DNA from 3 places in the Paenibacillus sp. FSL M8-0334 genome. Region 2 is predicted to be linked to each of the others. Evidence: predicted binding sites of a transcription regulator. Region 2 holds the regulator's gene; each other region holds the start of a gene.
The links. Region 2 encodes LexA, which represses DNA repair genes until DNA is damaged. Its sites were predicted from a motif close to CGAACATATGTTCG; they were not measured.
Positions count from the first base shown of each region.

Region 1 (10,258 bases), 1.9 Mb from region 2:
AAGATCAGCTCATTAAGCGGCGGGGAGAAAGCCAGGGTCTCTCTGGCCAAGCTGATGCTCCTTGAAGCCAACATGCTCATTCTGGACGAACCGACCAACCATCTGGACCTGTATAGCAAAGAGGTGCTGGAATCCGCCCTCATGGATTATGAGGGGACACTCCTGTTCATCTCCCATGACCGCTACTTCCTGAACAAAATGGCCGAGCGCATCGTCGAGCTTCATCCGGACGGCGTTCAGCATTTCCTGGGCAATTACGACGACTACACCGAGAAGAAGCAGGAGCTGCTGGACTTCAACGATGAGCCCTCCGAGCCCTTTGCGCGGCATTCGGCCAAGACGGAGCATAAACCGGAGGCTCCGGAGAAGCAGGGCGCAGTATCCTTTGAAGCCGAGAAGCAGGCGAAACGGGAGGAGCGCAGCCGCAAACGGAAGCTGGCGAGCCTGGAGAAGCAGATTCATACACTGGAGACGGAGATTGCCCAGATTGAAGAAGAGATGACCCGTCCGGAAATTTTTCAGGATTATGTGGCGCTTCAGGAGCGGCAGGAAACTGTCGACAACAAAAAAGAATTGCTCGAGCAGATTTTTGCCGAATGGGAGTCCCTGCTGGAGGAATAAAAAAATTTCACAAACCTGTTTCAAAATCGAATATTGCACTTATGCACAGCGTTATCCCCAGCTTTAGTGTATAAGTAGGATTTGAAAATGGCCTTCGCGGCCATTTTTTTGTTGTTCTGCACCCATTTCCGCGCAATATCCAGCTTTATCCACTAAATTATTCACATTATCCACAAAAAAATCCCGGGTTTCTGAAAAGAATATCCCCTCTTTTCAATCCGTCTTCAAACGCCGTTATTTCGACATTTTTCTTACTTATACACAATTTTCACAGGATATGTGGATAACGTTGTGCACATCTTGACAAGAATCGCCACACTTTTGCGGACATCCTTGCGACCTCCATCACGATAAAAAAGAGCGGTCCCGTTTGGACCGGACACACTCCCGGCAGCCGCCGCCCAAGTCAAGATCTCATCTCGACGAACGTCTGCAAGGGGAATGCATCCGGTCAACCCGGAACTGCCCTCTGGTATATTCATGGAACTATCGCATGCCATCGCCACAGCATGCCAAGCATGCCGCTAACGTTTTGGCTTACATCCAGCTTTCCAGCGAAAGCTGCGGATCTGCCTTCAAATCAAGCGGATCTTGACGCTCCCGCTTCCATTTCAGATGTGCGGCCGCCGCAATCATCGCCCCGTTGTCCGTGCAATACTTAAACGGCGGGATGGTGAGCTGAATCCCTTCGGCCTCGCAGCGGTCTGTCAGCGCCGTCCGCAGGCCCTTGTTAGCAGCCACACCGCCGCATAGCAGCAGCTGCTTCGCTCCGAACTGCTTCACAGCCCGGACGGCCTTCTCCACCAGCACTTCCACCACCGATTCCTGGAAGCCGCGGGCAATCGCTCCGGCCGGCACGTCTTCCCCGCGCATCTTGCTCTTGTTAACCGCGTTCAGCACTGCGGATTTCAGTCCGCTGAAGCTGAAGTCATAGGAGTCCGCCTCCAGCCAGACGCGCGGCAAATCGGCTGCCGCCTCGGCTTCAAGCGCGAGACGATCCACGTGAGGCCCACCCGGATACGGAAACCCGAGCGCACGGGCTACCTTGTCGTACGCTTCGCCCACCGCATCATCTCTCGTTCTGCCGATCAGCTCGAAGCTGCCTTCCTCTTTCATATACACCAGCTCCGTATGTCCGCCGGATACGACCAGCGCCATCGACGGATATTCAATCTCGCCTACGAAGCGGTTCGCATAGATATGCCCCGCAATATGATGCGTGCCAATCAGCGGCTTATTCAAGGCAAACGCCAGGCTTTTCGCCGCCATCATTCCTACGAGAAGCGCCCCGACCAGCCCGGGCCCCTGCGTCACCGCAATCGCCGACAAATCGTTCTTCCCGATGCCGGCCTCGCGGATGGCTTCCTCTATAATGTTCGTAATGCTCTCGACATGTTTCCGCGATGCCACCTCAGGCACCACCCCGCCAAAAGCCTTATGGGTTTCAATCTGGCTGGCGATGACGCTGGAGAGCACCTCGCATCCGTCCTTCACCACAGCGACCGAGGTTTCGTCACAGCTTGTCTCAATCGCCAATATACAGCTATGCTGCCGATCCGTCTTTATATCATTCATGATAGCCTTTGACTTCCTTCCGTGCCTTCGTCCTCCCGGTAGGGAGGCAAGTCCGCCCACATAATCATCGCATCCTCATGGTTATCGGAGTAGTATCCTTTGCGGATGCCGGCTGGCCTGAACCCTTTTTTCAAATAGAGCCTCTGGGCAACATGGTTGGACACCCGGACCTCCAGCGTAATCTTCTCCATCCCCATATAAGCCGCCGTCTTCATCAGCTCCGTTAACAGCCGGTCCCCCCATTTGCGGCCGCGATAGGCCTCCTTGAGGGCAATGTTCGTAATATGCGCTTCATCTACGATCGTCCACATGCCGGCATACCCGATCGTCCGGCCTTCATATTCCATCACCATATAATGAGCAAAATGGTTCAGCTTCAGTTCATTATGGAACGCTTCCTCCGTCCAGGGGACGGTGAAGGCTTCCCTCTCCACGGCCAGAACATCAGGGATATCCTGCTCCGTCATTAATCTGAAGCTCAAGCCTTCCTCATCCCATGGCGCGCTCGATTGCGACTCGTTCACTCGTTCCGACGCTCCCTTCACCGTTTCCGAAGCAGGTTCGCTTCCGCCTCGGACAACTGTGTGTAGTTCGGCACCAGCGAATGCGGCTCGTCCGCCTCTTGGGCCAACAGCCGCTTGGCGCCGAGATACCCGACCCAGCGGCCCTCCAGCGAATAAGGCGAAATCGATACCCCGGTCCCCGCGAATCCTTCCAGCTCCCTTGCCGCCTCGGCATGAATGTCGACCTCGCCGACAAAAAAGACGTGCTGCGGCCTCCGCTGCTCAGGCAGCCCGGCAATCCGCTCCTTAATCTCTTGAAGCCACGTCTGCATCAGACGGATGCCGTCGTTCTCCAGACGCACCGGCGCGCTCATCTCGCTGCCCTCCGTCCCGAACAGGGCGGTATACACCTGCCCGCGCCGCGCGTCCAGCAGCGGAACGATCCAGCTGCCGCCTTCGGGCGGCTGCCCATTCTTCCCCGCAGCCGCAAGGCCGCCCCACGCCAGCGCGTGCAGGCTGGACACGCCGACGACCGGCAGATTCAGTGTCCAGGCCAAGGTTTTGGCTGCCGTAACGGCAATGCGTATGCCCGTATAAGAACCGGGGCCGACACCGACCGCTATGCCACTTACCTCGTCCATCGTCATCCCGGCTTGCTGCAGCGCCTCGGCCATGACCGGATGAAGATGCACCGAATGGTTGCGCTCTGCGCTTGTGTTCATTTCGGTCAGCAGCGTCATTTCCTCCAGCACCGACACGGCCAGCTGCGCCGTGGACGTATCTAACGCCAAAAACCGCTGGCGCGGCTCTGTGTTATGATCATTCATTTTCTATTTACCCCATTTTTCAGTCAATTCCCGGCACCAGCTGCCGTACGGCTCGCCAACGCTTGTCAGCGTGATGGTGCGGTGAAACTCATCGATCGTCTCCATGTGAATATGAAGGTATTGCTCCGGCAGCAGCTCCGTAATGAGACGGCTCCACTCCACAATGCATACCCCATCTCCGTAAAAATATTCATCCAGCCCCAGCTCGTCCGCCTCATCCAGCGACAGCCGATAGACATCCATATGATACAGGGGGAGCCGTCCCGCATACTCCTTAATAATCGTGAACGTCGGACTGTTCACAACGCCGCTGACGCCCAGCTGCTTCGCAAAGCCCTGGGAGAATGCCGTCTTCCCGGCCCCGAGATCCCCGTCCAGCCCGATCACCGTGCCCGGCCCCGCCTTGTCTGCCAGCCAGGCAGCCAGCCGCTGTGTATCCTCCGGCCCCGAGGAGGTCAGTTGGAACTGTGCTTCGCTATGGCTTATATCCACCGTTAACCCACCTTTATCCTGCTGCATGAAGATGAACAACTTGTCCCCTATCCATGCTGCAATAACCTGATCTTCATTATATCGGTCCGCTTTCCCCCCTGCAAGGATTGTTGATCAGCAAGGAAGCCCGGAGTCCAAACATAATCCGGCAGCATACCGCATATCTTCATCTACAGCGCTGGGTGCAGTTATGAAAAAACACCTTAATCCTCGCCCGGCCTTCATGTACAAGCACGGAATCGGATGAAAGGTGTTTGACGTTCGCTTAATCTCGATATCGCATCTATATCATTGTATATCGGTGCACATACAGAATGAAGCATAAGGCAGCAGCTAGGCAGCCGGGAGCATGCTGCTATTCATCTTCCTTGAGCCTATCTACGTTTACGGTCAGCGTATTGGTTGGACGCGAACCGACCTGAACTGTCGCCATGCCATTATGCGGGTCCACATGCTCAATCCATACCGGCTCGCCTTCCAGGCTCACCTTATAGGTTTCGCTGGCGTTATATATATCCATTGCACGTTGTATATCCATCAGTCATCTCCTTCCTGCGCTTCTCTCGGCGCTTCGTTCACCTGCTTCATCGTATCGGTGGTGGAGGCACCGATCCAGCCGTTGTCCTCGGTCACATTGCCTCCACCCAGACCTTCATTGATCATCCGGTCGATATCAAACATCGTCGACTCCCGGACAGCCGGATCTTCCTTGCTTGAGGTCAGTCGGCTCCAGTCCGGTTGATGTCCGGACACCGGGCCCGAAGAGGCATGATCGGAGGCCCGATCCTTCTGAATCTCTTCGGACTGTCTGTTTGCTTCAGGCTCCAGCATGACGGTATCCCTCCTTGATATGACGCATCACCGTCAATATGCCACATTCATGCCGGGATTATTCCCGGAACTGAAGGAGTCCAAGCCGGCAGGCCCTTTGTGGTCGATTTGGAGCCTTTATATTTGCCATAGGTTTTGGGCAAGCTAGTAGAAACTGCTATATTGCGGATTTGTGCCCCTATAGGTTCATTCATTCAGGAATCATATCAGCCACAGATCGAGCGGAACGGTACAGCCGAATCTTTATCAATAGGAGGGTTTCATCGATGCATACGGTATGGAAGGGCGCGATCAGCTTCGGACTGGTCCACGTCCCTGTCAAAATGTTCTCCGCCACCGAGGACAAAGACATCTCGATGCGCTATGTCCATAAGGAATGCGGCAGCCCGCTGTCGTATGTGCGCAAATGTCCGGTCTGCGAGGAGGAGGTTGGCTGGGAGGAAATCTCGCGAGGATATGAATATGAGAAAGGAAAGTTTGTGCTGTTTGAAAAAGAAGAGCTCGACCAGCTTGCCGGAGAGAACAACAAGAACATCACGATTCTTGATTTTGTTGATTTGAAGGAAATTGACCCGATCTATTTCCAGAAAACCTACTACCTCTCCCCCGACCAGGCGGGAACGAACGCCTATCGATTGCTTATGGAAGCGATGCGTCAATCCGGCAAAATCGGCATTGCCAAAATGGCGATCCGCTCCAAAAGCAGCCTAGCCGCCATCCGCGTGCTGGATGACTGCCTGTCGATCGAGACGATTTTCTATCCGGATGAGATCCGCCCGATTTCACAGGTGCCGAACCTGCCGGAAAAAGCCGAAGTGAACGATAAAGAGCTGGACATGGCCCGCCTTCTCATCGACCAGCTTTCCACACCGTTCGATCCGGAAAAATATACCGATGATTACCGCGAGCGGCTGCTTGATCTGATCAACAGCAAGGTGACTGGCGAAGAGATCAAGATTGCCCCGGCCCGCCAGGAGACCAATGTGGTCGATCTGATGGCTGCCCTGCAGGCCAGCATCGAAGCGGTGAAGCCGATCGGAACCGATCCGGGCACCGCCACCAAGCCGCGTAAGAAAACGACGCGCAAGACAGCAGCCAAGGAGCCTGCTGCTAAAGCCAGCGGTGATCAAACGGAGCCGGAAGGCCCGAAGCCGAAACGCCGGACCAAATCGAAGAAGACCGAGACCGGTTCCTGATATGAAATCGCTAGAGGAATTGCTTCCGAAGGAGCCTATGGCTCCGATAGCAACAGATGCCCTTCTGGACGGCGAGGAATGGGGCTACCAGCTGAAATGGGATGGTGTCCGGATTCTCGCTACACTGGATCAGGGCCGCGTCTCGCTCTATTCCCGCAAGCTCCTGAACAAGACCTCGCTCTACCCCGAAGTGGTCCATGCCGTCGAGAAGCTCGGCCGTCGCCGTCTGCTGCTGGACGGCGAGGTTGTTTTTTTCGACCCGGAGCTCAGTCGGCCTGTGTTCCAAAAAGTGCTTCAGCGTGAACGCTCGCGCAGCGCAGGTGCCGGTGCGCCGGCCTTTACCTATGTGCTGTTCGATCTGCTCATTGACGGCAGCGAAGACCTGCGTACGCTCCCCTATGTGGAGCGGCATCAGCGGCTGAAAGCCCTCGCGCCGAACATCCCCGGATTAATCATTACCGATCTGTTTCAGGAGGGGGCCAGCCTGTGGCAATGGGCGGAGGAACGCGGCTGGGAGGGCGTTGTGATGAAGCGCCTGGCCTCCCCATACCGGGAAGGGAAGAAGCATAAAGACTGGTATAAGAAGAAAATCGCCGTCGAGATGGACGCCTCGGCGATGGCTCTTATCATAAGAGAAGGGCGCGTGGCCAGCCTTGTGCTGTTTAACGAAGAGGGCCATTATATCGGCCGAGCTTCACTCGGCCTGAACGAGCAGACCAAGGCGCGACTGCTTAACTATGCCGGACAGCATCGCGCCGAGCTTCATCCCCCCGTCCTTCATGCCGACTTGAAGAAAGAGCAGCTGATGTGGCTAAGCCGGCCCATCCAGGTATCCGTTACCTTTCTGGAATGGAGCCAGGACGGCCTGATGCGCCACCCGAAGCTGCTCGCCATAGAAGGGGTGTAGCGGATGCCGCGTCAAGTCAAAGGAACCCTCGTCATTGAGGGCCAGGAAATTCAAATCTCGAACCCGGACAAACCGCTGTGGCCGGAGGTGGGCATCACCAAGGCGATGTACCTGCAGAAGCTGGCGGCACTGTCCCCCTTCCTGCTCCGCTACTGCCGCAACCGGCTGCTGACCACGATCCGCTATCCTCATGGGGCGGGGGACGAATCGTTCTATCAGAAGAACGCCCCGGAGCCAACTCCGGACTTCGTGCAGACTGCCGTCCATGAGAATATCCGGTATGTGCTGCTCAACGGCCTGCCGGAGCTGCTGTGGCTCGGCAATCTGGCTGCGCTTGAATTTCACCCATCGCTCCATTATGCAGGCAGCCCGCTGCCCTGCGAATGGATGATCGATCTGGATCCGTCACTGCCGGAAGAGCCGCGCATCATGGAGGCCGCCTCCATTGTCGGCGACACGCTGCGCTCGCTCGGCATCGAGTCGGTGCCGAAGACGTCGGGCGCGACCGGCGTCCAGATTATTGTGACGATTCCCGAAGGCGTGACATTTGACGAGCTGCGCTCGGTGGGGCTGTTCGTCGGTCAATACGTGACCGAGAAGCATCCGAAGCTGTTCACCATTGAGCGGCTGAAGAAACATCGCGGAGACAAGATCTATTTCGACTACCTCCAGCATTACAGCGGCAGAACGCTCGCAGCTCCCTATACGCCGCGGGCCCGTCCGCTTGCCACCGTCTCCACGCCGCTGACCTGGGAAGAGGTGAAGTCCAATGTGTCTCCAACCGACTTCCATCTGCTCAATATCGAAGAGCGTCTGAAAGAAAAGGGCGATCTTCTGCAAATGCTGCCTCCGCAGCCGGTACAGGATATCATTCGTCATCTGAAGACCGGAACGGGCCGGGGCTCAAAACGGAAAGGATAGCTGCTCGACCTCCGGTGTAAGCTCCCTCACCGTCACTTCTGCGGAAGGACGAGGGAGCTTTCTCGTGCTTGCAGCCTTCACCCGAGGCTGAGCCGGTGCCGATCCGTCGTTCATGCCGCACTGCGCAAGCAGCTTCGCAGCCATCTGCTTGAATGAACGGACGTATCCTTCCTCTGCATAAGGACCTCGGTACAGCTCATAATACGAAGCGAGCTTGTCCGGAAATTGCTCCTTCAGCGTCTGCATGTACCAGCGCTTCACATCCTTGGACAGCCGGAGCAGAGAGATCATGGCAAACGCCGCTCCACGCTCCTTCGCTGCCATAAGCAGCTGGCGCAAACCTTCTTCCTCGTCGGTAATGAACGGAAGCACCGGCGCAGCAAATATCCCGGTCTGAATACCGGCCTCCGATAGCCCGAGCAGCGCTTCAAGCCTCTGGTGCGGATGCGGGGAGGCAGGCTCCAGCTTGCGGATGATGCCGGGATCCAGCGTATTGATGCTGATGTTCACCGATACATCCTTCATCTGCGTCAGAATGTCCAGGTCTCTGAGCACGAGGGGCGACCGCGTTGTAATGCTGGTGCTGATCCGGTATTTGGCCAGCACCTTCAGGCACGCCCTCGTAATTTCGGCCTTACCCTCAATCGGCTGGTAAGGATCGGTCGCAGTCCCGATGGTCACCTGACCGATCTGTCTGCCCAGCGCATCGATGTCGTGGCCGAGCTTGCGCGCCATGCCAGACAGCTGCTTCTCCAGCGCCTCGGCTGCATTGCTCTTCATCATAATGCGAAATTGGAATTCATCCTCCGCTCCAAGCCCCATGAAGGACTGAAAGGCCCTTGCATAGCAGAAGCTGCAGCCGTGAGCGCAGCCCCGGTACGGATTAATCGACCAGTCAAAAGGCATTCGCTCCTCCTGAACCCGATTTAACGTCTGCTTCGTAGTTACGGTCTCATAAGTTGTCGTTGGCATGGCAACCCGCCTCCCCTTCTAATGCCAGTGCTGCAATCTATATTCCCCATCATAAACCAAACATATGTTCTGTTTCAAATGGAATTTTCAGCAAGCTTCCAGAAGGCCAAAAAAAAGACCGCCCGCAAGAACGCACCCGCATTCTCTTGGACAGCCTGTATCTATGACTACTATATCTATGACTACTATGTTCCGCTGATCCTCTATATCGTTCCGGTCCAGCCTGAGCGATGCGAAGTCCGGCCCGGCTCTTCCGGCCTAATGAATATCCTTCTTCTTGAAGCGCCCGCCCTTCACATCATGAATGTTCCCGACGGCCAGGAAAGCCTGGGAATCCCAATCCTCCACAATCGATTTCAGCTTCGCTTCCTCCAGCCGGGTAATGACTACGAAGATGACCTTTTTGCTGTCGCCGGTATAAGCGCCCTCTCCTTCAAGGTAAGTGACGCCGCGGCCCAGACGCTGGGTCAAGGCTTCGCCGATCTCCCTGTACTTGTCGCTGATGATCCAGACCGATTTGGACTGGTCGATGCCTTCAATCGTAATATCAATCAGCTTGAAAGCGAGGTAATAAGCGATCAGCGAGTACATCGCATGGTCCCAGCCGAAAACAAAGCCCGCGCTGCCCAGGATGAACACGTTGATGAACATCACAATTTCCCCGACCGAGAACGGCGTTCGCTTGTTGATCAGAATCGCCACGATTTCCGTACCATCCAGCGATCCGCCCGAGCGAATGACAAGCCCGACGCCCACGCCGAGAAATATGCCGCCGAAGACGGCCGCCAGCAGCGGATCAATCGTAAGCGGCTTGACCGGATGCAGAACGTACGTTGCGGTGGACATCACCAGCACGGCATACAGTGTGGACAAGGCAAATGTCTTGCCAATCTGTTTATACCCTATAAACAGAAATGGCAGATTGAACAAGGCGAGGAATATCCCGAGCGGAACGCCGGTAAAATGGGCAACCATAATCGATACCCCGGTGATCCCCCCATCAATAATTTTGTTGGGGACTAAGAAAATCTCCAGCCCTACAGCCATAAACAACGCACCGAAAGTCAAAAACACCAGACGGCGGAGAAGCCTTTTCGGGACCGCGCCCGCCTTCAGATTCTCCGGCTTCTGCTGCTCCTCTTCCTCATGCGCAAGAACCTTTACATGACTTGACATAAATTTCCCCCGTTCATTCTGAGGATCTGTGTTTCATATATTTATGAGCTGCAGCTATATATATATTTTAACATAAAATGATGAAACGCCATATACCGCAAGCGTGCACCTGCGCTGTGTCTGCCACCAACCGGAACTTATGATCACATAGATATCAGGCTGCTACAGCAGCGGAGACAGCATTCTGCACAGAATCTCCGCCGCTTTTTGCCTGCCTCCACGCTTATGGAAGGACTC
Region 1 covers NZ_JBBOCH010000002.1:203,543-213,800, reverse strand. Annotated here, with positions in the region: gene MKX64_RS15070 (ABC-F family ATP-binding cassette domain-containing protein) at 1-621, shown strand, start outside; gene tsaD (tRNA (adenosine(37)-N6)-threonylcarbamoyltransferase complex transferase subunit TsaD) at 1,159-2,196, opposite strand; gene rimI (ribosomal protein S18-alanine N-acetyltransferase) at 2,193-2,663, opposite strand; gene tsaB (tRNA (adenosine(37)-N6)-threonylcarbamoyltransferase complex dimerization subunit type 1 TsaB) at 2,738-3,526, opposite strand; gene tsaE (tRNA (adenosine(37)-N6)-threonylcarbamoyltransferase complex ATPase subunit type 1 TsaE) at 3,530-4,012, opposite strand; gene MKX64_RS15045 (H-type small acid-soluble spore protein) at 4,374-4,556, opposite strand; gene MKX64_RS15040 (hypothetical protein) at 4,556-4,849, opposite strand; gene ku (non-homologous end joining protein Ku) at 5,116-6,045, shown strand; gene MKX64_RS15030 (ATP-dependent DNA ligase) at 6,083-6,952, shown strand; gene ligD (non-homologous end-joining DNA ligase) at 6,956-7,873, shown strand; gene MKX64_RS15020 (SPL family radical SAM protein) at 7,856-8,845, opposite strand; gene MKX64_RS15015 (YitT family protein) at 9,104-10,021, opposite strand; gene cls (cardiolipin synthase) at 10,184-10,258, opposite strand, start outside.
Region 1: the regulator LexA is predicted to act here: its motif matches at 8,903-8,916, upstream of MKX64_RS15020 (SPL family radical SAM protein).

Region 2 (10,258 bases):
GCTGACCGCGGTGACCTGCATGCTGTCGTCTATCGTGTCGGGGACGTGCTGGAACAGTCATTCGACGAGAATGACCTGATCTATGAAGTGCGGATCAATACAGCGGATTACGAGAAATCCGGTTATCTGCTTGAAGATTTTATCGAGAAGTAAGGGATTGTAAGCATCAAGCCGCCCTGCTGGCGGAAGCTTAGGAGCAGGGCGGCATTCATTATTATTTCACGTGTTGACGGGGGAGAGAACAGCTGGTTATGGCAACATTTTCGGAGGAATTATTGCAACTGGGCCGCACTGTAGAAGAGAAGATCGCCGGGAAAGTGCGGGAGATCGATCACATCGTAGATACGAATCAATGGAAGGTGATCGAGGCGTTTCAGCGCCGTCAGGTCAGCGATTTTCATTTTTCCGGTTCCACGGGTTATGCTTATAATGACCGTGGCCGCGAAGTGCTGGATGAAGTATACGCGGACGTATTCGGGGCCGAATCGGCTCTGGTGCGTCCTCATTTTGCGTCGGGAACGCATACGATATCCACCGCGCTGTTCGGGGTGCTAAGGCCCGGCGATGAGCTGATCTACATTACGGGGCGTCCTTACGACACCCTGCACAAGGTGATCGGACAACCTGGAGATGGAACGGGATCGCTGCGTGACTTTGGCATCGGTTATGGCGAAGTTGCGCTAACAGCGGATGGAGAAGTGGATTGGGAGGCTGTTGAGGCAGCGGTCACCCCGGCTACGAAGGTGATCGGGATTCAGCGTTCTCGCGGATATGACTGGCGGGCTTCCTTTACCGTTCAACAGATCGGCGAAATGGTAGAGCGTATTCGGGCGATCCGTTCCGATCTGATCGTGTTTGTGGACAATTGCTATGGGGAGTTTACCGAGGAATTGGAGCCTACCCAAGTCGGTGTTGACCTGATGGCGGGCTCGCTTATTAAAAATCCGGGGGGCGGGCTGGCCGAGACCGGCGGTTATATTTGCGGCAAGGCACGTTATGTGGATCAGGCGGCCTATCGTCTGACAGCGCCGGGTATCGGGCGCGAGGTTGGAGCGATGCTCGGGACGACCCGAGGCATCTATCAGGGGTTGTTTATGGCTCCGTCCACGGTTGGACAAGCTATTAAAGGAAGTATTTTTGCTGCGGCGATGTTTGAGGAGGTGGGATTTCAGACGAAGCCAAGTTGGCAGGAATCGCGGACGGATCTCATTCAAGCTGTCTCATTTGCCAGTGCAGATCAGCTGATCTCATTTGTCCAGGGCATTCAGAAGGCGGCTGCGGTCGACAGTCATGTCGTTCCGGAACCATGGGATATGCCGGGTTACGAGCATCCGGTTATTATGGCAGCTGGAACATTCATTCAGGGCGGAAGCCTCGAGCTGTCTGCCGATGCCCCGATCAGAGCTCCGTATATCGGCTATATGCAGGGAGGTTTAACGTATTCCCATGTTAAATATGGGGTACTTATGGCACTTCAGAGTATGAAAGATTATAAACTTCTGTGAGTTAAGCTTACATGTGGTTGACGTGTCTGATTAGGAAATGTACAATAAGATCAGAATAGACCACTTGGAAGGTTGATGAGATATGGGTGATGAGATTCGCAGGAATATGGCGCTATTTCCAATCGGCATCGTAATGAAGCTAACGGATCTATCCGCCAGACAAATTCGTTATTATGAACAGCACAACTTGATTGTCCCTGCCCGTACTTCGGGCAACCAACGCCTGTTTTCCTTTAATGATGTTGAGCGCCTGCTGGAGATTAAGGCTTTAATCGAGAAGGGTGTCAATATCGCCGGGATCAAGCAGGTAATGAATCCTGTAACGAAAGAGTCGGAGGAGGCTACTGTCATTACGGCAGATACTGAGAATAAACGCCGTGAGATGTCAGAGTCCCAGCTACGCCGTTTGCTCAAGCAGGAATTGGTTACAGGCAAGCGGCCGGGTCAGGTTTCGTTGATTCAAGGTGAGCTATCCCGGTTCTTTAATAAATAAGGATTCGATGCTTATGGGTAGTAAAATTGTCATTTTTATAAGGGAGAGGATACAGTGAGCTACACTAAAGAGGACATTTTGCGCATTGCCAAAGAGGAAAATGTTCGGTTTATCCGTTTGCAATTTACCGATTTGCTGGGAACGATCAAGAACGTTGAGATTCCGATTAGCCAGCTGCCTAAAGCGCTTGACAATAAAATGATGTTTGACGGTTCGTCCATCGAAGGCTACGTGCGGATCGAGGAATCGGATATGTACCTGTATCCGGACCTGGATACATGGATGATCTTCCCTTGGGTGTCGGAAGTTCGTGTAGCGCGTCTGATCTGTGACGTGTACATGCCGGACGGAACGCCGTTTGCAGGCGATCCTCGCGGAATTCTGAAGAGATGCCTGAAGGAAGCGGAGGAGATGGGTTTCACTTCGATGAACGTGGGACCGGAACCGGAATTCTTCCTGTTCAAGACCGACGAGAAGGGCAATCCGACCACCGAGTTGAATGACCAAGGCGGATACTTCGACCTGGCTCCTACGGACCTTGGCGAGAACTGCCGTCGCGATATCGTGCTGACACTGGAAGAGATGGGCTTTGAGATCGAGGCGTCCCACCATGAGGTAGCTCCTGGCCAACACGAAATTGACTTTAAATATGCGGATGCCATCAAAGCGGCAGACCAGATCCAAACATTCAAACTCGTTGTTAAGACGATTGCTCGCAAGCATGGTCTGATTGCAACGTTCATGCCTAAACCGCTGTTCGGAATGAACGGATCGGGCATGCACTGCAACTTGTCTCTATTTAAAGGCGACCAGAACGCCTTTGTCGATGTGAATGATCCGCTCGGCCTGAGTGCAACAGCGCGTTATTACATGGCGGGAATTCTGAAGCATGCGCGTGCTTTTGCAGCGATCACGAACCCGACGGTCAACTCTTACAAGCGTCTGGTTCCTGGATATGAAGCGCCTTGCTACGTTGCCTGGTCCGCGAGTAACCGCAGTCCGATGATCCGGATTCCGGCATCCCGTGGCCTGAGCACTCGGATTGAGGTGCGCAACCCAGATCCGGCTGCGAACCCTTACCTGGCTTTGGCTGTTATGCTGAGAGCTGGACTGGACGGCATTAAGCGCGAGCTGTCGCTTCCGGCTCCGATCGACCGGAACATCTATGTGATGACCGAAGAAGAGCGCATTGAAGAAGGCATCCCTAGCTTGCCTGCAAGCCTGAAGGAAGCGCTGAGCGAGCTGATCCGCAGCGAAGTGATTTCTGAAGCGCTGGGCGATCACGCACTGGCTTACTTCTATGAGCTGAAAGAGATTGAATGGGATATGTACCGTACCCAAGTACATCAATGGGAACGCGATCAGTACATTACGATGTATTAATTTCAACATGTGCCCAAACCCCTTGCGCCGTCTGGTGCAAGGGGTTTTTGTATGGCTAGACGGATTAGCAAATGGTTGGCGAGCCGGACAGTATCCGATGGGTCGTCGCTGAAACGGGGCAAGGGCCGGCCAATTCCTAACCAAACAAGCATGCTAGAGAAAGGGACGAAAAGTTAAGAAGGAAGAAACGTGGGAAATGGATGCCGGGGCTTGGCGATGAACAATTTTATTTAGCAGTACAAAAAAACGAGGCTGTTCCCCGCAGGTTAGCGGGAAGCAGCCTCGATTTCATGTTCAGTGGCTTTCGATTAAATCAGTGTACGTCTCTGAACAGTCCAATGACCTTGCCAAGAATGGTAACATGATTCAGGCGCAGCGGCTCATAGGTTGGATTCTCCGGTTGGAGGCGAATGTGATCCTTTTCTTTGTAGAAGGTCTTAACAGTCGCTTCATCGTCCTCGGTCATCGCTACGACGATGTCTCCGTTATCAGCGGTCTGCTGCTGCCGGACGATGACATAGTCACCATTATAGATGCCTGCATCAATCATACTGTCCCCGACAACCGACAGCATGAACACTTTATCATCACCTACATAATGCTGAGGGAGAGGGAAGTAGTCTTCAATGTTCTCGGTAGCCGTGATCGGCACACCTGCGGTTACTTTCCCGACAACAGGAACTCTGGCGATCGTATGGGTGAACATATGGCTGGTCTCGGATTCCTCTTGCCCCAGCAGCTCGATTGCTCTTGGTTTCGTCGGGTCACGGCGGATTAAGCCCTTCTTCTCCAGGCGGTCCAGATGCCCGTGAACGGTAGAACTGGAAGCCAGTCCGACAGCTTCCCCGATTTCCCGGACGGATGGAGGGTAACCTTTGCTGCGAACCTCATTGCGGATAAACTCTAGTATCGCCAGTTGGCGGCTGGATATTTTCGACATGCCGTATCAACCCCACTTAGTAACGTTTGGTAAAATTATAACATAGAACCTCCGTTCGTACAAACATAAGTTCTAAAAAAATAATAGAACAAATGTTCCTTGAACCTATTGAATCAAACAGGTGTTCGTGTTATATTAAGAGCATAAGAGAACACCTGTTTGGGGAGATGATGTTTTCATGTTGAGATACAGTACATACCGGAGCATTTATGATACGGTTCCTGCACAGCAGGAGAGCGTAGCAGAGAGATGGATGAAGCGCGCAAGACAGCATATGTCGACGATTCCGGCGATCAAGATCGTTTTGCTTCTTTTTATTATTGTATCGGGATGGACAGGCGCTTATACGGTGTTTGCGGGCGGCGCGGACAAGCCGGTTCAAGCGGTCGAGTTTATTGTCCAACCTGGAGACTCACTGTGGAGCATCGCTTCTAGTCAGAAACCGAAGAATACAGATACACGTGTGTATCTTGAACATATACGGCGTTACAATGGGCTGAAGGGGACGGAGATTCAAGCAGGGGAAGTGTTGAAGCTGCCTGTATGGTAAGGCTCGTGACCTGTTTTATTTGGTTGCTCCTTGTCGATTAGAGAGATGATATCCTTGTTGTGATCGAGACGGGGGATTCATCAGTACACGCTGATCGCTCAATTAAAGCGTCATTCCTTTTATGATGCTTTAATTTATGATTATATGCTGATACAGAGCGATTTCTATATTGTACCGGACATCACGTCTTTTCCTCCATGATGTTGTTCCAGAGCTTGTTCGGGCTGCGCGCCTTGACAAGCTCTATTCGTCATGTTTAAGTTATAATGATATTGGGAATGGAGGAGAAGTTATGGATATCGATACATTGGTTGAACGCATTAATGTTTTAGCCCGTAAACAAAAAAACGAGGGCTTGACCGAAGAAGAGCTGAAGGAAAGAGCAGAGCTTCGGGAAATTTATCTTAACAATATTCGCAAAAACTTCAGGCAACAGCTGGAGTCCATCGAGTGGGTAGATGACAACGACCAAAAAGGTGGCCCTAGATTGAAGCATTAAATGTTATATACAGCCTGATCCATCCCGGTCCCGATATGCACAGCAGCGGTACCATGAGATGGTTAGGTTCTTTATTATATGGAAGATGCCTGTTCAGGAGGCAGTCACAATCCTGAAGAATGATCATCGCTTAACATTGGACATTATTTTGGGAGGTCATGTATGTCACGGTCGTGGGAAAGAAAAGTGAACAAAAATATGGCGCAGCTTAACAAGCAGCGGAAAAAGCAGGGGCTGTCAGGTTATCAAGGCTCGGGTACGGCAGGATCAGCGGATATTTTCAGAGGACGCAAGTATGTGCTTCCGATCATCTTGCTGGCATTAGCCGCATTGTATGCGTTGCTCGGCACTTTTACAACGGAAGAGGGCCAAAGCAACAGCGTGCTCAACTGGGTTGGCGTCAGCTTGTATATACTGCTTGCTGTTATGATCTTTCTGCGCAAGCCGTATCTCAAGGTTGAGAAAGCGGCAGTTTCCACCTTTAAATTCAACCGTGAGCGTCGTCTAAACGTCTCAGAAATTGAGAAAATTCTGATTGCTGACGGTTCCGTGGTTATTCAAGGCAAGGGACGCGGCGGCAACTGGGTATTTTCTCGCTTGATTAACCGATATGATACGAAGGCGATGGGCGAAAGACTTGAAGAGTTTGCCAAGGTACATCATATTCCGGTTGAACGCAGCTGATATCCGTTACAGGCTACTAGGGTGTTAATGAGGGGGAGAGATAATGGGGAAACTGGCGGTAGTGTTTGATCTGGACGATACGTTGTTGTGGGATGAGCGCAGTGTGGAAGAGGCGTTTGAGGCAACCTGCCGGACAGCGGCCGAGCATACCGGTGTGAATGCATCGGAACTGTTGGCTTCGGTCCGTGAAGAGGCCAGAGCGTTATATGAGTCATACGATACCTATGCATTTACCAAAATGATCGGCATTAATCCGTTTGAAGGTCTGTGGGCAAATTTCACCGCTGGCGAACAGCCGGAGTTCCGGCAGCTTCAGCAATTGGCGCCGGTCTACCGGAAAGAGTCCTGGCGCAGGGGGCTGCTGCGCTGCGGGATCGATGACGAGACATTGGCAGCTTCCTTGGCGGACCAGTTCGGCGCTGAGCGTAGAGCACGCCCTTATGTATATGAGGAGACCTATGAAGTGCTGAAATATTTGCAAGGCAAAGTGAAGCTGCTGCTGTTGACCAACGGCAGTCCGGACTTGCAGCAAGAGAAGCTGGATGGCGTGCCGGAGCTTTCCCCTTATTTTGATCACATTGTCATTTCGGGCAGCTTCGGCAAAGGGAAGCCGGATGTTTCCATTTTCACTCACGCTTTAGGGCTGCTCGGGATTGAGCCCCAGGATGCTGTGATGGTCGGGGACAAGCTGACTACCGACATTAAAGGCGGGAACGCAGCGGGAATGACTACGGTCTGGATCAATCGAACCGGCCGCCCTCATGATCCGGAGATTACCCCTGATTATGAAATCAAACATTTGACCGAGCTGTATGCGATTCTGTCCGAAGTATAGAATAGCATGGATGGCTCGGGGATATGATGAAACACCGAAATGGAAATAGGGAGGCTCGTGGAGCGGCTGTAAAGCCGCTTTACGGGCTTTTTTTATATAGCTCTGTGATGTTCGTCACACAATTGTAAGGGGAATGAGATAGAAAAAAAAGGAGATTACAATATAATAAGGAGAACGAAGTAAAATTAGCGCTAAGATGTCGGCATGGGGTGTCGGCGACGATTTGGCGGATGATATAACGAGGTGGACGTGTATGTCGAGGAAGAAGATGGCTTTATTTGCTGCGATGGTGTTGATGGCAGTCGCGCTTTCGGCTTGCAGTGATGGCGATGCCAAAGGCGTCGATGACGAGATGATGCTGGAGCCGATTCTCGTTGATCTTACCCTAAGTCCGGATACAATCCAGGTCGGCGAGACAGTGGCAATTCAGGCCAAGGTTACGCATGGCGGAGCTCCGGTTGAAGATGCGGACAAGGTAGAGTTCGAATTTGCGATGCAGGGCGGCGGCCTGCAGGTCACCGTACCTGTACAGCATGCGGGAGACGGGGTGTACCAGATGGACAAATCATTTGATCGTCCCGGTACATACCGTGTGATTTCGCATGTAACAGCCAGAGGCCAGCATTCGATGCCGCTCAAGGAGCTAACCGTATTGACATCCGATGAATAGACAAAAGGCAGTGCCTGAACCCTTCGTGAATCGGCGGGGCGGCACTGCCTTTCTCGTTGCGAACGCTTCTGTTCCATATGCCCGTATTCATGGACACAGGGTGAAGTGAAGCCGAATGTCGACTTATTTGAACTGTGGATCTGCTACAGGTGTAGCTACCCAGCCGTCTTTTTCAATGAAGAGACGAACGGCAATGATCTTCTTGTTGTCCATCAATGTGAAAAAGTGCGGTGTGTTCTCCGGAACGGAAATGACATCGCCAGGCTCAAGCTCGACGTTGAAGTAGCCGACCTCGTCCGAGCCTTTAATGATGAAAATCCCTTTGCCACCAACGATCGCGCGGATTTCATCCTCGGAGTGCGTATGGATCTCCTCAAATTTCTTGAGCAGCTCTTCCAAGTTCGGTGTGGATTCAGACAATGTGATAACGTCCCAAATTTTATAGCCGCGGCGTGCAGCCAGATCTTTAATCTCTTCATCATAGATGCTTAAGATGCGGTTCTTGTCCTCATCCGTCAGCTGAAAATTCTCACGCAGATCTGCCGGGAGTTTCTCCATGTTCCAGTGCTCGTAGACAACCTCTTGGCTGTTCAAGAATGCCCGGACATTATCTTCACCTGTGATGCGTTCGTTCGTATTTCGGATTACAATCTCTGCCATGTTCATATCCCTCTTTCTCCCGTTGGATTAATAAGTATTATAGCTCTCGTCACATGATTTGTCATCTGTTATAATGCAATTTAATCTTGCGTGATGCTAATCACGCGAAACCGGCTTCTTTTCTATTGAAAAATATTCTGCTACACTAAGATTTAACGTTTTCCGGGGAGGTCAGCAACTTGAATAAGCCTAGCTTGCAAGATGTGCTTAAAGAACGAATATTAATCCTTGACGGTGCGATGGGCACCATGATTCAGCAGGAGGATCTATCTCCCCAGGATTTCGGGGGGGAAGAGCTGGAAGGGTGTAATGAAACATTGGTCATTCATCGCCCCGATGTCATCCAGAGCATTCATGAAAAATATCTGGAGGCGGGTGCCGATCTTATCGAAACGAATACATTCGGCGCAACGTCGGTTGTTCTGGCCGAATATGATATACCCGAGCTTGCGCGCGAGATTAACCTGGAGGCGGCACGGCTTGCTCGTGCAGCCGTACAGAAGTACAGCACTCCGGAGCAACCCCGATATGTTGTCGGCGCGATGGGCCCGACCACGAAGACGTTATCCGTCACGGGTGGGGTGACATTCGCGGAGCTGGTAGCGAGCTATGAAGAGCAGGCAGTTGCTTTGATTGAAGGCGGCGTCGATGCACTGCTTCTGGAAACGTCCCAGGACACGCTGAACGTGAAAGCGGGGAGCATCGGGATTCGTCAAGCTTTTGACAAAACGGGCATTACCTTGCCTCTGATGATCTCCGGTACGATTGAACCGATGGGAACGACACTGGCCGGGCAAAATATCGAGGCTTTCTATATATCATTGGAGCATTTGAATCCGATCTCGATTGGCTTGAACTGTGCGACAGGCCCGGAATTTATGAGGGATCATATCCGCTCTCTGGCGGAAATGTCCAGCTGTGCAATCAGCTGTTATCCGAATGCCGGACTGCCGGATGAGAATGGGCAGTATCATGAATCACCGGAATCCCTCGCGCAGAAGCTGGCTGCCTTTGCCGAGAAGGGATGGCTGAATATCGCGGGCGGCTGCTGCGGCACAACGCCGGAGCACATCCGTGCGCTGAAGGAAGCGATGTTGCAATTCGCGCCACGGCCGCTCACCGGCACACATCTTCCGGCCCTGTCCGGGATTGAGCCGGTCTATATCGAGCAGGCCAATCGTCCGTACATGGTCGGCGAGAGAACAAATGTTCTTGGATCGCGCAAATTCAAGCGCCTCATCGCCGAGGGCAAATACGAAGAAGCCTCTGAAATTGCAAGAGCCCAGGTGAAAAACGGGGCCCATATTATCGATGTGTGCGTACAGGACCCAGACCGTGAAGAAGCCGAGGATATGCGACAGTTTCTGGAGCTGGTGGTCAAAAAGGTCAAAGTGCCGCTCATGATCGATACAACGGATCCGAATGTCATCGATCTTTCGCTGCAGTATTCGCAGGGCAAGGCGATCATTAACTCCATTAACCTTGAAGACGGGGAAGAGAAGTTTGAGAAGGTAACCCCGCTCATTCACAAGTACGGTGCAGCTGTCGTGGTGGGTACGATCGACGAGAGCGGACAGGCCATTCACCGCGACGACAAGCTGAAGGTGGCCAAGCGCTCCTATGACTTGCTCGTGAACAAATACGGCATTCCGCCGGAGGATATTATTTTTGATACGCTTGTATTCCCGGTCGGAACAGGGGACGAACAGTATATCGGATCAGCCAAGGAAACGATTGAAGGCATCCGGCTCATTAAAGAGGCGATGCCGAAGGTGCACACCATCCTCGGAATCAGCAACGTATCATTCGGCCTGCCGGAGGCCGGGCGTGAAGTGCTGAACTCGGTATATCTGTATGAATGCACCAAGGCCGGGCTTGATTACGCGATTGTCAATACAGAGAAGCTGGAACGTTATGCATCCATTCCGGAAGAGGAGCGGCGTCTTGCTGAGGAACTCATCTATCATACGAATGATGAGACGCTTGCTGCCTTCGTGGCGGCTTTCCGCAACAAAAAGGTGGAGAAGAAAGAGAAAATC
Region 2 covers NZ_JBBOCH010000002.1:2,089,607-2,099,864, reverse strand. Annotated here, with positions in the region: gene hflX (GTPase HflX) at 1-153, shown strand, start outside; gene MKX64_RS23685 (methionine gamma-lyase family protein) at 252-1,505, shown strand; gene MKX64_RS23680 (MerR family transcriptional regulator) at 1,588-1,998, shown strand; gene glnA (type I glutamate--ammonia ligase) at 2,053-3,381, shown strand; gene lexA (transcriptional repressor LexA) at 3,695-4,321, opposite strand; gene MKX64_RS23665 (LysM peptidoglycan-binding domain-containing protein) at 4,500-4,871, shown strand; gene MKX64_RS23660 (DUF896 domain-containing protein) at 5,164-5,370, shown strand; gene MKX64_RS23655 (hypothetical protein) at 5,533-6,054, shown strand; gene MKX64_RS23650 (HAD family hydrolase) at 6,098-6,889, shown strand; gene MKX64_RS23645 (FixH family protein) at 7,143-7,559, shown strand; gene MKX64_RS23640 (1,2-dihydroxy-3-keto-5-methylthiopentene dioxygenase) at 7,683-8,219, opposite strand; gene metH (methionine synthase) at 8,399-10,258, shown strand, end outside.

Region 3 (10,258 bases), on a different contig from region 2:
GTTCCAGCGCTTCCCGAATCCGCTGCCGCATTTCGGCAGCCGCCGCCTTCGTAAAGGTGGCGACGAGGAGCCGGTCCACACTGAATCCGGCCTCCGGATCCAGTACCCTGCGAATAATCCGCTCCACCAGAACCGCGGTTTTCCCCGATCCGGCAGCGGCAGCCACGAGGATGTCATTGCCGGAGAGGACGATCGCTTTCCATTGATCATCGCTCCACAAGCTGCCCTCAGGCTTGGGCGGAATTTCGTTTCTGCCGATCATCTCGCTCACTGTCCCTCTCCCTCCTTCATCTGTCCGAGCAGCTCCCATACCTGATTTCGTCCAGGCTTGCCAAGCAGCTGATAGTCGCTGCCTTCAATCGCTTCGTCAAACTGGCACACTGGACGGTACGGACAGAACGTACACGCTGTCTCCTGCTGTATGCGATACGGCTCGATTGCAACATCCCCGCCAGTAATCCGGGCGCCGATCGTTTGAATATTGTCCCGTACGGCCGAGAGAAGCACATCCCACTGCTCGGGCGTCGCCACAGCCGCACTGCTGTAGAAGCTGCCGTCGGCTTTCACCGCCACCGGCAGAATGGCCGAGTGCCCCTTCTCCAGATAGGAGTCCATGAGGGACACCGCCTCCCGATCCGCCAGCAGCAGACCCTTCATCTTGAACCGCTTAAGCAGTTCCTCGGCCGCCTGCTCAGGGGCCATGCCGTTAGCCGACTGCAGCACGGGATCATGCACGTGAAAATACAGCGTCCCTCCAGGCAGCGCGTGCTCTCCAAGCCAATCTTCCGCGAACGTCAGCAGCACGTCGAGATAGGTCAGCATCTGAAGAGACAGCCCGTAATATACCTCATGCAAACGCAGATCCGTCTGGCTGGATTTGTAATCGATCACGCGCAGCAGCAGACCGTTCTCGCCACGCGCCATATCCACCCGGTCGATCCGTCCGACAATCTCCATCGTCACCCCGCCCGGAAGCTGAAAGGTAAGCGGCGGCAGCGGCTGGCCCGGACCGAAATCCAGCTCAAGCCCCACCGGCTCAAAGTGGCCTCTGCGCGCCTGCTCGCCCAAAATGACGGAAGCCCGGCCGACTATATTTTTAAGCTTGCGCTTGATGTAACCGTATCGCTTGGAGCTGAGCAGTATTTCGCCCTGCAGCATCGGCGCTAGACGCTCTACCGTTTCCTCGGCTTCGCGCAGGCATTCCTCCGGCGTCAGCTGTCCCCAGCTCCGATGCTGGGCCTGAAATTTCTGGGCCATGCTGCTGAGCGCAGCATGAAACAGCTGCCCGATATCCGGAGCTTGAAGGCGGTAGAGCTGGCGCTCCCGCAGCTTCAGGCCGTGAGAGGCAAAATGCGAGAACGGACAGGCAACAAACCGCTCCATTCGCGATACGCTCGTCCGCAGCTTCGTTCCGTACAGCCGCTTGCTTGTCTCCTGCCCCAGCCTGCGAGCCTCATTCGTATATTGAAGCGAAGTCAGCATACGTTCCAGTGAACCTCTCCACTCCGGCTGCTCCGCAAACCAGTTGTATACATGCCACCACAGGTCGGGAATCCGCTCCCCGTTCATCCACTCCCGAAGGCGAGCGGTCAGATAGGCCAAGGATTTTCCCGGATGAACCGCATAGCGCTCCTGCTCGTCGGCGCTTAGTCCTCCGTGCGGCCGCGGCGGCAATGCGCCTTCCTCGACCCTGAACATACGCTTCAGATGACGGATCACCTCCGACGGCAGCAGCGGCTTCCCTTCATCATCCGCTGCAGGATAGCTGACCCACAGCTGCATGCTCGCTGACGTCAGCGCCCTGTAGATCAGAAATCGTTCATCGAGCAGCTTTCTGGCGATGCCCGGGGCCAGCTCCACGCCGGCTTGCTCCAGGCTTGTCCGCTCCTGCTCAGTCAGAACGCCGTCGTCCTGAAACTGGGCCGGAACGACGCCTTCATTCATCCCGAGCAGAAATGCGTATTTCACGCCGCCCGCTCTCGTCCGGTCCATGCTGCCAATCAGCACCTGATCCAGCGCCGGAGGAACCAGTCCCATCTTCAGCTCAGTCAGACCGGTGTCCAGCACGCCGGCGAACAGCTCGGTCCCCAGCTTCTCGCTTCCCATCATCTCCACAATTTGATCCAGGAGATCAAGCACAGCGCTCCATACCTGACGATGCTCCCTCGCCTCTTCCGGCCGCCCGGCCTCCAGTGCAGCGCGGCTCAGCAGCTCCAGCTTCTCCGGAATCGCCAGCTCTTCCATAAGCAAGTACACCGCCGTGCACTGCTCCTTGGCTGTGCCAGCCTTCTTCAATCGCTTCTCGAATGACAGCAAAGGGGCCGCTATAGCAGCCCTGCAGCGCTCGATCAGCTGATGTGCTTCATCCACCCTGTCGGCCCTGCTGTATGCATCCTCCCCATCTTCAAGCGACAGGCTTGGCACGCCGCGCCATGGACGTCCATCGGTCCAGCGCGAGCCTTGAATGCCGGAAGCCAGCACGAAGTTCTCAAGCTTATCCATGTCTTCGCGGGACAACGAGCCGTCCAGCGGAAGCACCAGATCGGTCTTGATGCAGCGGAACACATCCTCATATCGCCAGCGCCGCACAATGATATCTAGCGCCGAACGCAGAAATTCCACAACCGGGTGGTGCAGCTCGCTTCGCTTCTGGTCCAGAAAGAACGGAACGCCATATTCCTGGAATAGCGGACCAGCCAGATGCTCGTATTCATTCAGGTTGCGTACAAACACGGCCATCTCGCGGAACCGGGCTCCTTCCTCCCGGACGAGGCGGAGCATTTCACGCAGCGCCCCCTCGATTTCCGCCCGCCGATGGCTGGCCGCATATAGAAGCAGCCCGTCTGAGCCATCCAGCGCCAGCGGCTTGCCTTGCCACCGGATCTTCCGGTCATAGCCCGACTCCACATGGGCAAGTGCGGGCCGATCCTGAAAGCGGGGAAGCGGATCGGGTCTAAGCACATGATCTTTCGTCTCTACGCCCAGCTCATGGGCGATCCCCTTCAGCTTTATGTACGTAACTGCAGCCGGGTGGAACAAATCGAGCTCATGCGGGGCCGTTCCTTCGGCATAGGGCTTGTCCAGCGTCAGCGCAACCGTAACGCTGCCCGCATGCCGGATCAACTCGCTGAGCACCCTGTATTCCTGGGGGGTAAACCCGTTGAAGCCGTCGATCCATACCTCAGCCCCTCGCATATACGCGGAAGCTGACATCCCTTCAGCCAGCGTGGCGAGCGTATCCTCCTCATCCATATACAATCGCGAGATTTCAAGTTCAAAATCCCGATATACCTTCAGAATATCTTCAAGCTTCCGCTGCAGCAGCGGAGAGCCGTTTCCCGGGGCGGACAAGCGCTCCAGCTGCTCCTCGATGCAGCCGGTATCCACACAATACCGCTTCAGCTCCGTATACAGCTCGCTCAGCTTTCCGACGAACCCGAGCTGCTCCCCAGAATCCTTAAACAGATTGAGTTCCTCTTTGCGGCGCCTTAAAATTTTGTAAAGGAGCATCCGCTTGCCTTCCTCACTGACGGCCACTTTGGCGGCACCGCCCGTCTCCTGCATCACTCTGTAGGCCAAACGGCGGAAACTGAGCACCTGGGCCCGCATCGTCCCCCGGACATCATCCGAAGCGACGAGCGCATATTCAGCCTCAAAGGAGCCCTGCTCCGGCACGAGCAGAATCATCGGGCTACCCGAAGGGTTCTCCTTCAACCGCTCTGCAATCGCCCGACGGATGGCCGTGCTTTTTCCGCTGCCGGACCTGCCGATCAGAAACTGAACCGACATGCTGTTCCTCCTCCCATGTTCCAGCTCTGCTGAAACGTTATATACGAATCCATTGTCTCTACTTTAGAGCGATCTATAAAGCGTCTATTCACGCAAATTACTATGCTTCACTAAAGAGCCGGCCCTTGGGTATCCAGCAGGCTCAAGCCGCCCTTCAACTCGCTTCGCAGCATGCCTGACGGATCGTAAATCCAGCGGGCAATAGCCTGAAGCTGATGGTTAATAGTATAACATAAGTCCATATCCACGGAACATACGTTTGGATTTATTTAGCATTCGGACCAGCAGACTGGGGACCGTATCTCCACGCCAAAAAGCCCCCTCCACACCGGGAGAGAGCCTTTCATTTCCATATGGATGGAGCCAATCCGAACCGCTATATTTTAAGTTTGCTTCTCACTTCGAAGATGGCAAACTTCAGGTAGTGTCCTTCCTGAACACCGAGAATTTGCGGGTGATCCTTGCCCGCAGCCCGCCATTCGACCAGACGCAATACTTTACCTGCATCTTGCGCTGCCTCCTGGATCGTCTCGAGGAACAGATCCGGACGCATATGATAGGAACAGCTTGCGGTGACAAGATAACCGCCCTCGTTAACGAGCTTCATGCCGTGCAGATTGATATCCTTATAGCCGCGGCAAGCGCCCTTCACCGCCGATTTTGTCTTGGCAAACGCCGGCGGATCAAGAATGACAACATCCCAGGATCGCCCGCCCCCGGCCGTGAGCGGTTTGGAGGTATCCACCTTCTGATCCGCGCGTGCGCGCTGCTCACGCTCCTCCAGTCCTTTAACCTGGTTCCGCAAGTAGACAAAAGCGTCATCAACAACAAACTCCACCCGTTCCTGGAAGCCATTCAGCTCCACATTCTCCCGCGCGCTGTCAATGGCGTGCTGGGAAATATCCAGGCAGGTAACCTTCTTCGCCCCGTACTGGCAGGCGTGAAGGGTGAAGCTGCCCGTATGCGAGAAGCACTCCAGCACCGTCGCGCCGTCCCAGAACGGAAAGGTAACCTCCTTGCCGCTTTTGTTCACAGGCACCCTCTTCTTCTGTCCGTCCGCTTCGATCTCCTGCAGTGTAATGCCGCTGCGTTTGCCCCAGCCGGTCATCAGCGGCTTGATCGACGCACGATTCTCCCGCTGATCGAAGAAATAGCCCGTTTTCTGGCCTTCCACAATGTCCACTTTGATCTTCAGGCCGTTCTCGGTCACCGTGACATGGCGCGGGCATTCCCCATACAGCGGGCCCTTGCGCTGCTCAAGGCCTTCCAGCTCCCGAACGGATACATCGCTCCGCTCATATATTCCGGTCGGGTTCACAACTTCAACCAGCGCGCTCACAATCTCGTCACGGCAGCGATCCATCCCGAGCGTCAGCAGCTGGATAACCAGCACGTCAGCAAAGCGGTCCACGATGAGCCCGGGAAGAAAATCGGCTTCGCCATATACAAGACGATACGCGTTCTCCCCTTGCACAAACCGTTCTCTGTGACTCATGCACTGACGGAATCGTTCAGCGAAGAAAGCCTGGTCCATCTGCTCAATAGGCTCATAAGATACGACCCGCACCGTAATTTGCGAGGCCGGATTATAATAGCCGGCGGCCAGGAAGCGACCTTGATGGTTCAGTACCTGCACCAATTCCCCCGCAGCAGGTTCCCCTTCAACAGAGGCAATCTCGCTCTTGAATATCCAGGGATGGCCCTGCTCCAATCTTTTTTTACGGCTCCGATCCAAAATTACCGATGGCACTTACACTTCACTCCTCTATTTGTCTCCCCGGGGCTATTCATTGGCATGCATGTCCGCCCCCGGTCATATACGTAGTTAAAAAGGCTGCCTTCGAAGCAACGAATTCATCTGCCAGAAAAGGAGAACATCATGCTGTCTTCACTATGGTTTCCTATCTGTTACGGCCTTGTCCTGTTTCTGCTTGGCATGAAGGTGATGGAAGCCGCGCTGCAGCGCTGGGCCGGTCCCCTTCTGCAGCGATGGCTGCACAAGGCGACCTCGACTCCGCTGAAAGGCATGGTGTCCAGCATGGCGGTTACGGCCCTGCTCCAGAGCAGCACAGCCGTAACCGTGCTGTCAATCGGATTCGCCAATGCCGGACTGCTCAGCTATTCCGGAACGCTTGGCATCATCCTCGGCACCAACATCGGGACGACCGTCACCACCGAGCTGATCAGCCTGCAGATCGGACAGGCTGCGCTGCCGCTGCTGACGCTGTCCTTGATGCTCTGGGCAGGACTGGTCATATCCGCCGAGCGGGTCCCCCGCGGCTATGCGTCGCTGAAGAACCTGCTGACACGCAGCCAGTATCTGTGCCTTGCGGCCGCCGGTTTTGCCGCCATTCTGCTCGGTATCCGCTTCATGCAATCCATCGGGGCTGACCTGGAGCGCCTCGGCCTGTTCCAGTGGTTCCTTGATCAGGCTGCCCAAAGCGTCCTCTGGGGCATTGCCGCAGGCGCCGTACTGTCGGCGATCATGCACAGCAGCGCGGCCGTGATCGCGATGGCGATGAGCCTGGCTACAGCCGGCGCGCTGCCGCCCGAGCTTGGCGTTGCCATCGTCGTCGGCTCCAATGTAGGCACCTGTGTCACCGCCCTGATCGCCGCCATCGGCAGCACCGCTGCCGGTCGCTTTGTCGCCTGGTCCCATATGGTGCTCAATATCGGGGGAGCGGTGCTGTTCGCCCCATTCATCCTCGGACTGACCACCGTCTCGGGCTGGTTTGCCGCTGGTCCGGCCGGACAGATCGCCCACGCCCAGACGCTGTTCAACATCATCTGTTCCCTGCTGGCCCTGCCGTTATGCTATCTCCCGGTATGGTCCCGGAAACCCCGCCCCTGATCGGGAGGTTCGGCCGTTGCGGCGGATTTAGCGAGGAATGTTCACCTGAAGCAGCTCCAAAGCTTTGCGCAGGATGACATCATTGTTGTTATACCCGTTGCGGCGCTGCTTGTTCCAGGCTTCCAGCGGCGCATGCCAATCCACCCCGTTGATTTCTTCCAGCTGGGGTTTCAAGGTGCCTTGCACTGCTTCAACGAGATAATAATGAACCTCCTTGTCCACAATACCGTATTCAGGATGATTGTATTTATAAGGAATGATATCCACTCGTGTGATGATGCGGCCAACAATGCCCGTCTCTTCAACAATTTCGCGCAGCGCGGTCTGCTCCACCGTTTCACCCGGCTCCATTTTGCCTTTCGGAAGAGAGGTCTTGCCGTACCGGTCCTGGATGAGCTGAATTTGAAGCTCGCCTTCATGGTATCGGTACACGACGCCGCCTGCGGATATCTCTTTTCGTGTCATGTCTGCATCCTCCTTCATGTGCAACAAGGATTTCACTTCCGGTTGAATTCGGGAAATGAAATCCTTGTCAGGTACGGCCAAGCCGAAAGATTACTGGGCGGCTGCCGTTAATCCGTTGTGCATAACGCTGACCAGTTCGCCTTCGCACTCATTGACTCCGGCCTTGGTCACCTTTACGCGGCACATCTGGCCTTCAAGATCTGACGATCCGTTGAATACCAGTTGAAGATAGTTGTCGCTGTATCCCTGCATTTTCCCGGAACCGCCCTTGTACTCGCGCTCCGGAATCACTTCCAGCACCTGGCCGACAAAGCGTTTGGCATACGCCAGCTGAAGCTGTTCAGACAGGTCGATCAGCTCATGAACGCGCGCGTTCTTCACCTCTTCGTCCACCTGATCCTCCATCCGGGCAGCCGGAGTGCCGGTCCGCTTCGAGTAAGGGAAGACATGCATCTCCGAGAATTGAATTTCTTTCATCAGGTTGTAGCCGTTGCGGAACATCTCGTCCGTCTCCCCAGGGAAGCCGACGATCACATCGGTCGTGATGCCCACATCAGGCATCGCTTGACGAATCAAGCCCATCTTGTTGTAAAATTCCTCGGTTGTATATTTGCGGCGCATCCGCTTCAGAACCGTATCATCGCCCGCCTGCAGCGGGATATGTAGATGACGGCACATTTTGCTGGAGCGGTTAAGCACGTCGAGCATCTTCTCGTCGATTTGGCTGGCTTCGATGGAGCTGATGCGAATGCGCTCCAGGCCGTCCACCCGGTCGAGATCCCACAGCAGATCGGACAGTTTGTAATCCTCCATATCGTCGCCGTAACCGCCGGTGTGAATGCCGGTCAGCACAATTTCCTTGTACCCGGCTTCCACAAGCTGGTTGGCCTGCTTGAGGATGCTCTTCGGATCCCGGCTGCGCGACAGGCCGCGCGACCAAGGAATGATGCAGAAAGTGCAGAAATTGTTGCATCCGTCCTGAATTTTGAGGAACGCCCGCGTGCGCTCAGCAAAATCCGGCACATCCATTTCCTCGAACACTCTCGTTTTCATAATGTTGCGTACTGCATTGATTGGCTGGCGTGTTTTTTCGATATCATGAATGAAGCTCATAATTTTATCCCGGTCCTGGTTCCCGATTACGAGGTCAACCCCCGGAATATCCAGAATCTCGGCTGGCGATGTTTGCGCATAGCAGCCTGTAACCGCCACGATGGCGTCAGGATTGCGGCGAACGGCCCGTCTGATCATCTGCCGGCTCTTCTTGTCTCCGGTATTGGTCACGTGGCACGTATTAATAAGGTATACATCGGCAGTTTGCTCGAAATCCACCTGCTCGTAGCCTTCATTCTTGAAGTACTGCCAGATGGCTTCTGTATCGTAAAAGTTGACTTTGCAGCCCAGTGTGTAAAATGCTACGGTTGGCATGATCAAACTCCCCCCATTTCTCCAGATTCATATAAAGCGCAGGTCAACGCCGTCATTCCGGCGGTTTCGCAGCGCAGTATTCTTCGCCCGAGTCCGACAGCTTCCGCTCCGGCTTCTTCGGCGATTCGGACTTCATCCTCCGTAAAGCCGCCTTCAGGACCGATAACCAGCAGCAGGCTGGCCACCGCGCCCGAATCGGCAAATATCTGCTCAACAAAAGGCTTGAGCCGGTCCCGGATGTGCAGTCCCTGCTCTTTCTCATAACAAAAGTATACGGCATCATAGGCCGAGAATGTCTGCAGCAGCGTCTTGAAAGATACCGGCGAATCGATCACCGGAATCCGGTTGCGATGCGCCTGCTCTGCTGCTTCCTTAGCGATTTTGCGCCAGCGCTCAAGGCGCTTTCCTTCCTTTTTGGCATCATACTGAACGATGGTCCGCTCAGACCAAAAGGGCGCAAAAGCCACCGCACCGATCTCGGTGCACTTCTGGATCACCGTCTCCATCTTGTCCCCTTTGGGCAGACTCTGGGCAACGGTCACTTGCAGCCGCGGCTCTGCGGTCATCTCCAAATATTCAACAACAACGGCGCTTACAGCGGCCGAGTCGATGCTGTCGATTTCCACCAGCGCTTCCCGGTCTTCTCCATCGCTGACAATAAACTTGTCTCCGGCCCTTCCGCGCATCACCTTGGCAATATGGCGGGCGTCATCGCCCGTTATCTCAACGCGCTCCCCAGCGAACTGCGCGGGAGCAACAAAATATCGCTGCATCTCTTATCCTCACCTAACTCCAAAATCGCCAAACCCCATCATACAACTTTTCCGCTTGCCTGACCAGAGAAAAGACGTGAAAATCCCGTTATTTTAGCCGCTTCACCGAAATGAAGCATCATCATCCTCCGAAGAGGAGGATAAACAGATTCAAAAATTCGATCGACAGCATATGGGCCGCATTATACAGCGGTCGGATCGTATGCGCCTGAAACGCCGGTACAATGATGATCATCAGGAAGATCAGAATCGACCATTGCTCGATCACTCGCAGTCTGGCACTGACGCGCGGAGGAAGCACCTCCGACAAAATTCGATATCCATCCAGCGGAGGAAGCGGAATGAGATTGAACAAGCACAGAAAGAAATTCAGTAAAATAAACGTATTAAAGAAAATATGAACCGCTTGATCCACCCGATTCGTTCCGACCGCGTCGATCACTCCGAACTGGTACAGTGCCGCATAGATCAGCGCCCCCACAATGCCGAGCGCCAGATTGCTGAGCGGCCCGACAGCCGACACGATCACACTCATCCTGCGCGGGCGGCTGAAGTTGTCGCGATTCACAGGGACCGGTCTTGCCCAGCCGAAACCGGCAATAAGCAGCAGGAAGATGCCCAGAAAATCAAAATGCACAGCCGGATTCAAGGTGACGCGGCCCAGCATTTTGGCCGTTGGGTCTCCGAACTTGTAAGCCGCATAAGCATGCGCAAACTCATGGACCGTAAAGGCAATCATCAGAGCAATCAGGTAAAAAGGAAGCTGGTCCAGCGGATAAAATAAAAGCTGATCTAAAAACTCCATCACTCACTCTTCCTCGCTACAAACGCTACCCAGTCATCCTCGCGGCGAATATCCGCAATCTCGAAGCCGGACGCCTTGAGCGCCTGATCGACCATCTCTTCCTTGTTCTTGTAAATGCCTGATGCAATGTAGATGCCGCCGGGCTGA
Region 3 covers NZ_JBBOCH010000001.1:406,898-417,155, forward strand. Annotated here, with positions in the region: gene addA (helicase-exonuclease AddAB subunit AddA) at 1-262, opposite strand, end outside; gene addB (helicase-exonuclease AddAB subunit AddB) at 268-3,789, opposite strand; gene MKX64_RS01865 (class I SAM-dependent rRNA methyltransferase) at 4,166-5,539, opposite strand; gene MKX64_RS01870 (Na/Pi cotransporter family protein) at 5,669-6,640, shown strand; gene MKX64_RS01875 (NUDIX hydrolase) at 6,668-7,105, opposite strand; gene mtaB (tRNA (N(6)-L-threonylcarbamoyladenosine(37)-C(2))-methylthiotransferase MtaB) at 7,196-8,533, opposite strand; gene MKX64_RS01885 (16S rRNA (uracil(1498)-N(3))-methyltransferase) at 8,536-9,306, opposite strand; gene MKX64_RS01890 (site-2 protease family protein) at 9,428-10,111, opposite strand; gene prmA (50S ribosomal protein L11 methyltransferase) at 10,111-10,258, opposite strand, start outside.
Region 3: the regulator LexA is predicted to act here: its motif matches at 4,038-4,051, upstream of addB (helicase-exonuclease AddAB subunit AddB).